3 regions of the Polycladomyces abyssicola genome follow, and region 2 is predicted to be linked to each of the others. Evidence: riboswitches for the same ligand, from Rfam matches in the RefSeq annotation. Region 2 holds a riboswitch; each other region holds the start of a gene.
What was found. Region 2 has a riboswitch for S-adenosylmethionine ahead of KI215_RS12705 (nitrite/sulfite reductase). Riboswitches for the same ligand answer to the same signal wherever they lie in the genome.

Region 1: another riboswitch for S-adenosylmethionine. It lies ahead of KI215_RS14890 (methionine ABC transporter ATP-binding protein); the one in region 2 lies ahead of KI215_RS12705 (nitrite/sulfite reductase).
Region 3: another riboswitch for S-adenosylmethionine. It lies ahead of metX (homoserine O-acetyltransferase MetX); the one in region 2 lies ahead of KI215_RS12705 (nitrite/sulfite reductase).

Annotation. Positions count from the first base shown of each region.
Region 1 covers NZ_AP024601.1:2,999,516-3,004,314, forward strand. Annotated here, with positions in the region: gene KI215_RS14880 (MetQ/NlpA family ABC transporter substrate-binding protein) at 49-843, opposite strand; gene KI215_RS14885 (methionine ABC transporter permease) at 888-1,544, opposite strand; gene KI215_RS14890 (methionine ABC transporter ATP-binding protein) at 1,537-2,523, opposite strand; SAM riboswitch class I at 2,605-2,718, opposite strand; gene KI215_RS14895 (sugar transferase) at 3,179-3,826, opposite strand; gene KI215_RS14900 (SDR family oxidoreductase) at 4,094-4,799, opposite strand, start outside.
Region 2 covers NZ_AP024601.1:2,529,505-2,534,303, forward strand. Annotated here, with positions in the region: gene KI215_RS12705 (nitrite/sulfite reductase) at 1-1,611, opposite strand, end outside; SAM riboswitch class I at 1,691-1,815, opposite strand; gene KI215_RS12710 (YtoQ family protein) at 2,091-2,531, shown strand; gene KI215_RS12715 (spore coat protein GerQ) at 2,624-2,947, opposite strand; gene KI215_RS12720 (cell wall hydrolase) at 2,965-3,384, opposite strand; gene KI215_RS12725 (amidohydrolase) at 3,506-4,799, opposite strand, start outside.
Region 3 covers NZ_AP024601.1:958,251-963,049, reverse strand. Annotated here, with positions in the region: gene sdhA (succinate dehydrogenase flavoprotein subunit) at 1-204, opposite strand, end outside; gene KI215_RS04865 (succinate dehydrogenase cytochrome b558 subunit) at 221-871, opposite strand; gene metX (homoserine O-acetyltransferase MetX) at 1,092-2,183, opposite strand; SAM riboswitch class I at 2,271-2,410, opposite strand; gene KI215_RS04855 (ABC transporter ATP-binding protein) at 2,473-3,489, opposite strand; gene KI215_RS04850 (ABC transporter permease) at 3,501-4,418, opposite strand; gene KI215_RS04845 (ABC transporter permease) at 4,420-4,799, opposite strand, start outside.

The DNA.
Region 1 (4,799 bases), 470 kb from region 2:
ATCGCCGGAAAAGCGAAAACCCCCACGCATCAGCGTGGGGGTTTTTCATCAAAACGCCGGAATGACGGCGCCTTTGTATTTTTGCTCAATGAACTTTTTCACTTCCGGAGAAGTGAGCGCTTTGGCCAACTTTTGGATGGCCGGTTTCTTTTCATTGCCCGCTTTGACCGCCAATACGTTGACGTAGGGAGAATTTTTATCCTCGATGAAGAGTGAGTCTTTCAACGGATTCAGATTGGCTTGCAACGCATAGTTGGTGTTGATGATCGCCACGTCCACCTGATCCAGCACACGCGGCAAGATCGCCGGTTCCAGCGGTTTGAACTTCAGTTTTTTCGGATTGGATTTGATGTTGTTGAGCGTTTTGTCACCTTGACGGTTATCCAGTTTGATCAAGCCTTGCTGATCCAAGAGCAACAGCACCCGTGTCATTTCACTGGTGGCATTGGGCAAGGCAATGGTCGCACCGTTGGGAATCTGCGATTTGGATTTGTACTTTTTCGAATAGGCGCCCATCGGTTCGATGTGTACACCCACCACTTTGACCAAATGCCAGCCCTGCTCTTTGTTGGAGGCTTCCATCCACGGAATGTGCTGGAAGTAGTTGGCGTCCAGCTCCCCTTCCTCCACTGACTTGTTGGGCAGGACATAATCCTGGAACACACGCACTTCCAAATGGACGCCCTGTTTTTCCAGGATCGGTTTGATATGGTTCAGAATCTCGGCATGAGGAACTTGCGTCGCTCCCACACGAATGGTTGCTTCATCTTTTTTACCTGCGCCGCATGCAGTCATCGTCAACATCATGACGATTGCGAGCAGGCCGATCCACCATTTCTTCATTATCGCATCCTCCTAGTTCCATTGAATTTGCCGGTTACTTTGCATTATCGTTTATCGACGCGTCGCGCCAACCAGTCGCCGCACCACTGCACCAGCTGAACGAATACGACGAGCAACAGGCCACACGCGTACAGCATTTGATCGTTGAACGATTGGAACCCAAAGCGGTATGCTGCGTCACCCAATCCGCCACCGCCCACAATGCCAGCCATCGCCGAGAAGCTGATCAGGGCGACACAGGTGACAGTCAAACCGGAGATGATCGCCGGCTTAGCTTCCGGCAGGAGCACCATACGGACGATCTGCATCCGGGTGGCTCCCATCGCTTGGGCGGCCTCGATCACTCCCCTGTCGATCTCCCGGATAGCCGTTTCCACCATACGCGCGTAAAAAGGTGCCGCTCCAGCGATCAAGGGAATCGTGGCCGCCGTCGGGCCGAGCGTGGTACCGACCAACAGCTTGGACAACGGAAACAGAAACAGGACCAACACAATGAACGGCACCGCCCGGAACAAGTTGACGATCAGGCCCAAGATCCGCTGGATCACCACATTTTCCCACAGATGACCCTTATCCGTGATGACGAGGAGCACACCCAACGGAATGCCGATTAATGCCGAGAAAAACGTGGAGATGGCAACCATGTACAATGTTTCCCCGGTTGCTTGCCACAAAAGGGTGGTGTCCAGTTGATCAAACATGCGTGATCACCTCCGATCTGCCCCCGAATTCCCGGATCTCCTCCACTGCATTCCGAACTTGATACGGTTCTCCGCTCACCTGTAAGGCAACCGTTCCGTCGTTTTCCTCTTGGTCAGGCAAGATCGTCACTGTCACGCCTTGTTTTACCCAATCAGCCAAGCGGGACCAGATACGATCCAAATCGTCCGACCGCACCCGGATCAAATCGGCATGCTCTTTTGAAGCTTCCAGTTTTTCAGTGTGATAGGACTGAACGAACTGCTGGGTAACTGGGTGCTTCGGTTCCCGGAACAGCGTCTCCACCTCACCCAGTTCCACCACTTTACCGGCTTCCATGACGGCCATGCGATGGCACAGCCGTTTGACCACACTCATTTCGTGCGTGATGATCACCATCGTGATGCCGGTGTCCCGGTGGATATCCTTCAACAATTGCAAAATGGAGGCTGTCGTTTCCGGGTCCAGCGCCGATGTCGCCTCGTCACACAGCAAGACGCTCGGATCGTTGGCTAAGGCCCGTGCGATTCCGACACGCTGTTTCTGTCCCCCGGACAGTTGAGCGGGGTACGCATTCGCCCGATGGGAAAGTCCCACCCGTTCCAGCAAGGAATCCACTTTTTCCCGGATTTCCTTTTTCGATTTGCCGGCCAACTCCAGGGGGAAAGCCACATTTTCCCACACGGTACGAGACCAAAGCAAGTGGAAATGTTGGAAAATCATTCCGATTTTCTTTCGCGCTTCGCGCAACTCTCGCTCACTGCTTTCGGAAATGGAAATGCCATCCACCGTGACGCTGCCCGAAGTGGGTTTCTCCAACCCGTTGAGCAATCGAAGCAGCGTGCTTTTCCCCGCACCGCTGTGCCCAACGATCCCGAAAATTTCTCCGCGTTCGATGCGGAGATTGATATCCTGCAACGCGACCACATCCCCGTCTTTCGAGGAAGGGTACACTTTGTTCACTTTGTCGAGTACAATCATCGTATCATTCACCACCTGTCTCTAAGAAAAAATCCCCTTCTGCCAGAGCAGAAAGGGATCTTATATATTATAAAATCGCCTCTCTCATCTGCCAGAACCGATGGGCTCTGCAGGAATTGGCACCATTTCCGCGTACATACCGCGGACGGTTGCCGGGTTTCATCGGGCCAGTCCCTCCACCTCTCTTGATAAGAGCGCGCAACATCGTCTTATGAAGTTGTCAAGTTACATACTACCATGACAACATTCAGGATGTCAACGTCATTCTCTTTACCCATAATATACAAATTTTTTTGATGAATAATGACAGCAGATTACCATGAGATTACATTTCGTTTACAAATGGCCAAAAACCCTCTACGGAGACTGACATTCGCGTATAATAAAAACAACCAAGGAAACAAGCAACGGAGGTGCCCGACATGAGCACGGTTGTTGGCAAATCGTTTTGGATCGGCCTCATCAACGCGACCGGTTTAAGCCTCCCGTTTTGGCTTCTGCTGTACATGGCCCTTCGGCTGACCTTTTGATGGGGATTGCCACAGCCGGAGCATCATGTGTCGGGATAGCCTTGTGATACACAAGAACAGGAACGGGAAAAAACGGATTACCCTCGGGGCAATCCGTTTTATTTTTGGTGTGTAGAGAAACGAGCTCAACGGGCACCGTTACCGGTCAGTACCACCCATACCGTACGCAACAGAATGCGCATATCCAACGCGAACGATTGTCGTTTGATGTAGTACATATCCAATTCGAATTTCTCTTTTGGTGTCATGTCATAACCGCCGTTTACCTGTGCCCATCCGGTCAAACCCGGTTTTACCAACAGGCGGTTCTTGAATCCGGGAATTTCTGCGGCAAATTTCTCGGTGAACATCGGTCGTTCCGGCCGCGGGCCGATCAAGCTCATATCCCCTTTCAAGACGCTGATCAGTTGCGGAATTTCATCGATCCGCGTCTTGCGGATAAACCGTCCTACACGGGTTACTCGGGGGTCGTTTTTGGATGCCCATTGCGGACCGTTTTTCTCCGCGTCCACCCGCATGGAGCGCAGTTTGACGATATAGAAGGGTTTCCCGTGCAAGCCAACGCGTTCCTGTTTGTAGAAGACTGGACCTTTCGATTCCAATTTGATGGCAATTGCGGTCAACACCAACACCGGCAAGGTTAAAATCAAGAATGTAATAGAGAAAATGATTTCAAATACCCGTTTGGCAATCGGGTACCAACCCGAAGGCGGTTGGTACACGCCTTCCGAGAGCAAGTGTGCGTCCCCTTCATACACTGCTTTCGATCGCATCCGCAAACCACTCCTGCTTAATATAATTGCCACAAATCCTCCCCGAATTGAGCCGCTCCATTGGGGCGACCCCCACCTGCTAACTTGTTTGTTTCGTGGTTTGACCGTTCCGTACTCCAGGTAACTCGTAATCAGTATACTGTGTTTTGCCGGTTGGTTACAACAGTTGAAAAACCCAGCAGGATGGAGTAATCAAGAGATCCCTCTATATAATTGAGACGTGTTTTGTTACAAAAACGTTTCACGTTTTTTACGGGCATATTTCAATCATCGGGTGATCCGTTCGCGATAATACGTCAATGTTTTCTGCAATCCCACGGAAAGATCCGTCTCCGGTCGCCAGTTCAATACCTCCATCGCACGCCGGTTGTCGAAGTAACTATGCTTAATATCTCCTGGACGGTCCGGAGCATGATGGATTTCCATTTTTTGGCCGATCACTTCCTCAAACAGGGCGATCAGCTCATTGATGGACGTCTTCTGTCCGGTACCGATATTCAAAATCTGTCCGTCCCCGTTGGTCAGCGCCGCTACATTGGCGCGTGCCACATCCTCCACGTAGATGTAATCGCGCGTCTGTTCGCCATCTCCGAAAACAGTAATCGGTTCACCTTTGAGCACCTTTTCGATGAAAATGGAGATGACACCGCCTTCCCCGCGGGGGTCTTGACGGATACCGTAAACGTTGGCATAACGGAGAACCGTGTAGGCCAACCCGTGCAATTGGGCATACACTTGCAAATAATGTTCTGGCGTGTGTTTGGAAATACCGTAACCGGAGAGCGGTGCCACCGGATGTTTTTCATCAATCGGCAAATATTCGGGATTGCCGTATACAGCCGCAGATGATGCATAGACTACCTTTCGCACACCAGCGTTACGGCACGCTTCCAGCAAATTGAGCGTCCCGATGATGTTGGTCATGGCGTCGTGCAACGGATCCCGCACGGACGTCGGGACGTCGATCTGTGCA
Region 2 (4,799 bases):
CAGCGCTTCGTCCAGTCGCTCTTGGAAGGCAGCCACCCCTACGCGGTCCACGAACTCGGAAAACAACTCACCGGGTTGCCGTTCGTTTTTGTAAAACAGCACCAACGATTCCAACACACGCGGAACATCATTTGCTTCCACCCGACCCTTAAGCTGGGTGTTGAAGCGACCTTTCCCGTTCAAATGTCCGCCAACCGACACGGTGTATGCCTCCACCATGCCTGCTGACGTTTTCAATTTGCCGCCCAACAGCCCGATATCGGCGATTTGTTGCTGGCCGCAGGAATTGGGGCAACCGTTCACATGCAAGCGGATCGGCACATCGAGGTCAATACGGGAATCCAGATACTCCACAGTACGGTGCATCAACTGTTTGGTTTCGGTCAGCGCCAAGTTGCAGAATTCATTACCGGTGCAGGAAACGGCATGTCCGACAAATGTTTTCGGATAGGGTGTCAGCCGTTCCAACAATGGTTCTTTCAACAGAGCGTCCACCTGCTCCCGCGGTATGTCAGGGATGATCACGTTTTGGGTGTTCACCGTACGCACGGACCCTGAGCCGTATTGATCGGCCAGATCGGCCAGTTGGAAAAACTCTTCCGCGGAGGTCCGGCCAACGGGAATATTGAGCCCCACGTAGCACAGCCCTTCCTGTTTTTGCGGATGCACACCCGTGAAGTACCCGCCGTTCCACTCTTTCAGCTGATCTTCCCCGCGCGACGGATAGGGACCGATCAGTTCGGTCAACACTTCCAAAAACTTCTCCGGTCCCCAATCGGCGACCAAGAACTTCAGACGGGCACGGTGCCGTTTTTCACGATAACCGTAATCCCGGAACACTTTGGTAATGCCGACCGCCACATCCACCACCTGTTCCGGGCGCACAAAGATATCCAACTGCTGAGCCAGATGCGGCCGGTTGGACAATCCGCCGCCCACCCACACGTGGAATCCGACTACCCGTTCTCCGTCGATCTCCTTGATCGCGGGAGTGAAGGCGACATCATTGATTTGTGCGTGCCCCGCATTGTGAATGTTGGCGGAGACAGATATTTTGTATTTCCTCGGCAAATTGGAAAATTCTTTGTTCAGCAAGAATGTCTTTTCCAGTTCTGCAACGATCGGACGCGTATCGATCAGCTCATACGGATCGATTCCCGCCAACGGATTGCCGACAATGTTGCGCGGACAGTCGCCGCATGCTTCGTACGAGTACAAACCCACTTCGTTCAACCGGCGGAAAATATCCGGGATATTCTCGATACGCAGCCAGTGATACTGCACCGCCTGCCGTGTGGTCACGTCGATGAGACCTCGCCCGTAATCACGAGCCACTTCGGCCAACACACGAACCTGCCGGGAATTCAATATCCCCGTCGGAATCCGCACCCGCATCATGAAATAACCATCAGATTTGGGGCGTTGCAGGTATAATCCCGCCCATTTGAAACGGGCAAATTCCTCCTCCGGGATTGACTCAAATCCGTTTTTGGCGTATTTCTCGATGATATCGGAAATGACATCCAGACCGTCTTTCTCCAATTTCAACTTTTCCACTTCATTCAGACGGTCAACATCTTTCGCCCATTTCCACTGTTGTTGTTGCGCCATGATCGCTCCCCCTTTGATGTAAAAAACCCCTTTTCCCGGCGGGAGAAAAGGGGCGGTTTTTCTCGATAACGCCTTTTTCTCCCCATCTTCGAGAACACGTGGTTCTCTCCGGAATTGGCACCGGGTTCCGCTATAAGGGCTTAAAGGCAGAACTGGTTGCCGAGGCTTCATAGGGCCGAGTCCCTCCACCTCTCTGGATGGGTAAGCAGAAATATGATTAAAACCGAGTTAACCACTCTGATTAGTAAACTAAACTGATTTGTTGTCATGATACTCCGATTTGCCGTTATTGTCAACCGTTTTTCAAAAATATTTTTTTAATAGGAACAGGCTACCTGTGAGAAAACTCCGAGTGTACGGAAGACGGCCACTGCATGTTTGTCTCTTTTTGATACAATGGGAGAGAAGCTACTACAGTGGCGTCAAGGCAATACACACGATATGGATCAAGACACGACCTCAAAAGGAGGAGATGGAAATTGGAACTCTTGGTCTATCTCGCGGGGCAAATTCACGACGATTGGCGCGAACAGCTTCGAAAAAAAGCGGAAGAGCGCGGCCTGCCGATCATTTTTAAAGGGCCGCAAGAAGATCATGACCGCTCGGACGCGATCGGCGAACTGATCAAAGGGAAACAACCCAACGCAGTGTACCGGGATCATGCCGCATCCGAACTGAACAACCTGCGGACGCGGATCTGGATGCAGAAAGCGGATGTGGTCATCGCGCTGTTTGGTGAGAAATACCGGCAATGGAACACGGCGATGGACGCGGCCATGGCCATCCAGATGGGAAAACCGCTCATTTTGGTTCGCCCCGAAAGCCTGCATCATCCGTTGAAAGAGCTATCCCAGCGGGCACAAGTGACCGTGGAAACAGTGGACCAAGCACTGGACGCACTTGCTTACGTGTTGGAATGAACTGCAAAAAAAATCCGCTTCCCCTGGTAGTACCGGAAAAACGGACTCCGCTTGATCAAAGTCGGCCCACCTGATCGGGCCGCCTTTTTTTGCTATTCACCAGCCAAAGCGGCGGGTCGATCGTCAAACACCACAAAATCGATTTTGATGTTGAGCAACATGTGATCTTTACCGGTTTGCCGATCACGGACCACGATGAAATCCCGGCCGACACCGCGCAGCGTGCCGGTGATTTTTTTTGCGGTCCACTGGGGATTATTTTCAAAAGTAAGATACACCGTCACTGTTTTCCCGATATTGCGGCTGAGCAGGTCTTCCGAATACACACGTTGTCTCTGCTGTGATACCGATACGTCATCCCATCCTTGAACCGACAGGGAACCGTTTCCGTATGGATTGTAATAAGGCCAATACACCGCTTTTCCTCCTCTCCTCAGTATACATCCGGACAAGACGCGGGTACGGGGATGTAAAAGCAATGGCTTTTGTACCTCCCGCTATGGGGCTGGTTGAACCATCGCGGGGGACATGGACCGACCGGTTTGAAAAACCACAGCGCATGGGAAGCCGGATCATAACGCTCGCCCCGGATGACCCTGCGGGCGAGACGAATGTCTCGATCTCTGGCCGCTTGATAAAAGTACGGCCGCTGTACGGCTTCAAAACCTCCGGGCGATTGGAACACCATCGCCCTGATCGACCGGAGATCCTCAAAATCCAGACAATCACCCATCACCCGGTTGACGCCGACATTTCCTACCAACAACATTCCCATCTCGCCGTCCTCTTCCGCTTCCGCCCGCATCAGACGCGCCAACAATTTCACTTCATCACTATTGGCTCGAACCGGCATGCAATCACCTCGCGGTTATTCTATGTGAATGCAAAGACAAATAGAACGCTCGATGTAAGCAGAAAAATGTCTTGCTAGCTCCGTTTTTTGGGGACAAGGGAATAAGCAGAACCCAAAGCAGTCACTCCGCCAGATATGCCACCTTTCCGTTTACCACGGTCATGACCACCCGTGCCTTCAGGATCTCATCCGGTTCCGTATCGGAAAGGGCCCGATCCAACACGGTAAAATCGGCCCATTTCCCCGGTCTGATCGACCCCCGTTCCATTTCCTTTCCCTCGGCAAATGCGCTTCCTTCCGTCCACAGACGCAACGCGTCCTTGACGGAGAGTCTTTGTTCGGGTTCATACCCTGGGTGTGGGAACCCCTCCGGATGGCGACGGGTGACCGCGGCGTGGATGCCCAGTAACGGATTCAAGGGTTCGATTGGTGCATCGCTCCCACCGGCGCATACAACACCCGCATCAAGCAACGACTTCCACGCATAGGCATACGAAAGGCGTGCCGTTCCCAAACGCTCCTGCACCCAGGGAAAATCGCTGGCCACAAACCGGGGTTGGATGTCAGCCACAATCGGCAATCCGCGCATGCGCGACAACAAGTCAGGCCGTAACACTTGGGCGTGGATCAACCGATCCCGATATCGCGTTTCCTTTGGCGAGGGATGCCGCTCCCAAGTGTTGATCACCTGTTCAACAGCCCGGTCTCCAATCGCATGGACGGCGACAGGAAAGCCGGCTTTGCGTGCCCGGCTCACCCATTCGGCCAACTCGTCTTCCGAGTGAACCGGTGCACCTGCAGTCTCTGGAGCATCCGCATAAGGCTCCGACAACCAGGCAGTTCGTGCCCCAATCGCACCATCGGCAAAGATTTTGACCGCTCCCACATCAGTCCATTCATCCCCCGTCCCGGCTCGGAACCTCAACTCCACCGCTTCGTCCAAATGAGGATGATAAAGCAAATGATGTGTACGGAACCACACCCCTGCTTCAACCAGACCGCGATATTCCCGCAACAGTTCACACACACTGCCCATCACACGCAAATCTTCCGTGTGGGCAGCGGTCAACCCGAGGGCCAGCGCTTCTTTCACCGCCTCACGGATATAGGAACGCTTTTGTTCGACTGTCGGTTCCGGTATGGCCGCGAAAAACGGACGTGATGCGTTCTCGTAGATCATCCCGTTTACCTTGCCGTCGGGGTACCGACCGTATTTGCCTTCCTTCGGATCATCCGGCTCCAATCCCACACCTGCGACTTGGAATGCAATCGTATTGGACACATGTGCATGGTGACAGATTCGGGTCAAAAAAATGGGATGCCGCAAGGAAACGGCGTCCAACTCCTCCCGATGCGGTACTTCCTTTTCCTCCCATCTGTTCTCATCCCAATTGACCCCGACGATCCACTTCCCC
Region 3 (4,799 bases), 1.6 Mb from region 2:
CGTGTCGTCAAAGTGTTCCCACGGCGAGTCACCTTCCCCTTTGGTGTTGACCGCACCGTTGATCCCGCCCTGCGCACACACCGAGTGGGAACGTTTCACGGGCACAAGCGAAAACAACTCGACATTGGCACCCGCTTCCGCCGTCTTGATGGCGGCCATCAGACCGGCCAATCCGCCACCCACGATAATGATTTTCTCGTTCATTGAACACTGCCCCCTTTTAACGCTGCGCCAACTGGTTCAAAAACTCCGGATTGTGGAATGCGAACAGGGCACTGATGCCGATGTACGACACAACCACGAAAAGGGCCATGCACACCCAAGTGGATACATACTGTGCACGCGGTCCGACCGTAATGCCCCAGCTGACCAAAAACGACCAGATCCCGTTGCTGAAGTGGAAAACAGCAGCAACGACCCCGATCAAGTACAGTGCAAAATTGACGTCATTGCTGAGAATCTGGTGCATCATCACTGTCAACTCACGCGACGTCAAATCATGCAAGGCTACCTGAACCCTCGTTTCCCATACATGCCATCCCACGAAAATCAGTGTGATGATGCCGGTCACGCGTTGCAACATAAACATGTAGTTACGGAACGTGCCGTGATTCACAACGTTATTTTTCGCCTGGAACGCGATGTGCAGACCATACAGCGCATGGTACAACAAAGGCAGGTAGATGAACACCGTTTCCAGAGCGAGCAGGAACGGCAGATGCCAGATCCACTCCACCTTTTCTTGGAAAACGGCGGGGCCTCTGGTCGCAAAATAGTTCGTCAACAAGTGCTCGACCAAAAAAAAGCCCACCGGAATGACACCCAGCAACGAGTGCAGCCGACGGTTGAAGAAACTACTGTGATTGCTCATCTTGCGCCCTCCAATAACCCCTTGTAAATTGACTTTGATAGTGCGATCAAGCCGTGATGTCAACCCGCTTCCCAAACGTTTCGACAAGTGTGGCGAAATGCCTTGGACTGGATCTAATGCGGTCCAGTGGATAGAAAGGGGTTTCAACTTTGTGAACAACCTTATTGTACTCCCAATTGTTCGACAGCGTCAAGGAAAGGGGTAGCTTCTCCCCGGAATGCTACCCCTCCAAAAATTCCCGGATTACCGGTCCCATCTTTTCGTATTCGATCAAAAATGCATCATGTCCGTACGGGGATCGTAATTCCCACAGCTGTGCATCTTTTCCCTGCTCCCGTAATTCCCGGTACAGTGTTCGTTGCTCCTCAATTTGAAACAACCGATCCTCCTCAATGCCGATGATCAACGCACGGGAGCGAATCTTCGACAGCGCGGCCGCCATTCCGCCGCGCCCCCTGCCCACATCATGCGTGTCCATCGCTTTGAGCAGACACAAATAACTGTTGGCATCAAACCGGTTAACCAGTTTTTCTCCCTGATAACGCAGATAGCTTTCCACCTGAAATGTCGCGTCCCGGGACCATTCCGGTACATTGGTCTGCAGCCGGCGTTGGAACCGCTGATGGAACAACGTGTCCGTTCGGTAGGTAACCATTCCGACCATCCTGGCGATAGCCAAACCTTTTTTCGGCCCCGGTCCCGGGTAGTAATCGCCTCCCTGCCAGTCCGGATCGGACATGATGGCTTGGCGCCCGATATCGTTGTAGGCGATGGCCATGGGGGACAACGCGGCTGTGGTGGCGATGGGGATCAAATTCTCCACCGCTTCAGGGTATAAGATGCCCCATTCCAGTACCTGCATTCCCCCCATGGAACCGCCGACGATGGTATGAACCCGATCGATGCCCATTTTCTGAAGGGTACGATACTGCACGTGGACCATATCCCGAATGGTGACCGGGGGAAAACTCGAACCATAAGGCCGCCCCGTGGCCGGATTGATGGATGACGGACCCGTACTTCCATTACAGCCGCCAAGTACATTGGTGGTGACGACAAAATAGCGGTTGGTATCGATGTAGCGACCGGGCCCGATCAACCCGTCCCACCAGCCGGGGTCCCGTTCATCCCCGACGGCATGCGCATCTCCTGTCAACGCGTGACAAACCAATACCACGTTGTCCCGGTCCACCGACAGTTTTCCCACCGTCTCCACCGCAATGTGCACATCCTGCAGTGTTTCCCCGCATTCCAACGCTACCGGCCCCACGGCCACCGTTTTCTTTGTCACCGTATCGACGCTGGTTACCACGCGTTTTCTCTCCTTTTTTAAAAGGAAACACCCTCTTCGATCAGAAGAGGGTGTCGTCTGCTCCCATGCCATCGCAGTCCGTCCCCCTTCTCATCTCTCAGAACCTGTCGGTTCTGCAGGAATTGGCACCATTCCCCGCCGTTTGATGTGTGTTTTTGGTGCACACAGGTAAACGGGGTGGTTGCCGGGCTTCATCGGGCCAGTCCCTCCGCCGCTCTGGATAAGAAGGTGTTTCCTGATATTCGTATTTGAAGCTTATGATACGATGGATCGAAATTTCTGTCAATGTTTACTTGGACGAAATGCGCACGATCGGTTCATGCGAGACGGACGGTGCTTCTGGGTGTTCCAGCCAGCAACTAACGCGATGCGTCTGGGATACCTCACTCACCTCGGGCATCTCGTCGTTGCAAATATACATCGTGTACGGACAACGATCGGCAAACGGGCAACCTTTGGGCGGATCGAACAGATCCGGCGGGGACCCGGGGATTGGCTTCAACTCCTGCTTCCGATCCAAATCCAGCCGAGGCATAGAAGCCAACAACCCCCAGGTGTATGGATGACGTGGCCTGTAGAAGATCTCTTCCACCGTTCCCGTCTCCACCACCTTGCCTCCGTACATCACCGCCACGCGTTGCGCCATTTCCGCCACCACACCCAAATCGTGGGTGATCAGAATGACAGCGGTGTCCGTTTTCTTTTGCAGTTCCTTCAGCAGTTCGATGATCTGTGCTTGGATGGTCACGTCCAATGCCGTGGTCGGCTCATCTGCGATCAAAATCTTCGGATTGCAGGCCAATGCGATGGCGATCATGGCTCGTTGCCGCATCCCGCCGCTGAATTCGTGAGGATAATTGTTGATCCGTGTCTCGGGGCTGGGAATGCCCACTAAACGCAACATTTCCACTGCGCGTTGGCGCGCTTCGGAAGGGGAAATGCGCTGGTGCCAAATCAGCCCCTCCATGATCTGCTTACCCACTGTCATCGTCGGGTTGAGCGATGTCATCGGGTCCTGAAAGATCATCCCGATCTCGGAGCCGCGTACCTGGAACATCTCTTTTTCCGTCAACTTCAACAGATTTTTCCCGTCAAAAAGAATTTCACCGCTCTTGATTTTGCCGGGCGGAGAAGGAATCAAGCGCATAATCGCCTGTGCAGTGACGCTTTTGCCACTGCCCGACTCCCCGACAATGGCCAATGCTTCTCCCTTTTCCAACGTCAGGTTGACACCCCGGACCGCTTGTACTTCTCCTGCATAGGTGTGAAACGACACATGCAAATCGCGAATCTCCAACAATGCCACGTTGATCCACCTCATTTCCGCATCTTGGGATCGAGCGCGTCACGCAGACCGTCACCGAACACGTTGAAGGCCAACATCGTCAAGCTGAGGAAAAAGGCAGGGAAAAACAGCCGCCACCAATCTTCCGAAAAGATGACGACCAACGAATCGTTGATCATCGTCCCCCAACTGGCTTGCGGGGCCTGCACGCCCAACCCCAGAAAGCTGAGAAAGGCTTCAGCGAAAATGGCATTGGGCACCGTAAACGTCAGCATGACGATGATGGGTCCCATGGCGTTGGGAATCAAATGTTTGAACAGGAGGCGCTTGGTATCGGCTCCCAGGGTACGTGCCGCCAACACGAACTCCTGTTGTTTCAGCTGCAGCACTTGACCCCGTACCAACCGTGCCATATTGAGCCATCCCGTCGCAGTCAGTGCAATGATGATGGTGCCCAAACCCGGCTCCAGCACGACCAATAGCAACACGACGGTGAGCAGATACGGCAATCCCCACAAAATGTCCACGATCCGCATCATCACTTCGTCCACCTTGCCACCGCGATAACCGGCAATGCCACCGTACAGCACGCCAATGCACAAGTCGATCAAGGCTGCGGCCAGTCCGATCTCCAGTGAAATGCGCCCACCGTACCAGGTGCGGACAAAGACATCTCTCCCCAGATCATCGGTACCAAACCAGTGTTCGCCCGAAGGCGCCATGTTTTTTCCGTCCAAATCCTGCTCATAGTACGAATAAGAAGATAAATGCGGACCAATGATCGACATCACCGCAAGCAAAATGATCGTCACCAGTCCGGCTATCGCCAGTTTGTTCTGTTTCAGCCGCCGCCAGACGTCCTGGGTATAGGTGATGCTGGGCCGCTTGATCGTTTCCGCCTCTTGGGACCGTTTGGGAACACGTTCGAATCGTTGTGCCGGAATCGCCATCTCAGTTCGCCTCCTTGTGTCCGACTTTGATCCGCGGATCAATCCAACCGTAAATCAAGTCGACGAGAAAGTTCATTAAGATGAGAAAGGCGGAATAGAAGATCGTGATCCCCATGATCACCGGGTAATCACGGTTGGTCACGCTGTCGACAAAGTATTTCCCGATGCCGGGGATGGAGAAGATCTTCTCGATGACGAAACTGCCGGTCAAAATACCCGCAGTCAGCGGCCCCATGATGGTCACAACCGGCAAGATGGCATTGCGCAAAGTATGGTGGATAATGACACGTCTAGGGGACAATCCTTTGGAGCGGGCTGTTCGGATGTAATCCTGATTCAACACCTCCAGCATGCTGGAACGCATCAGCCGTGTGACCATCG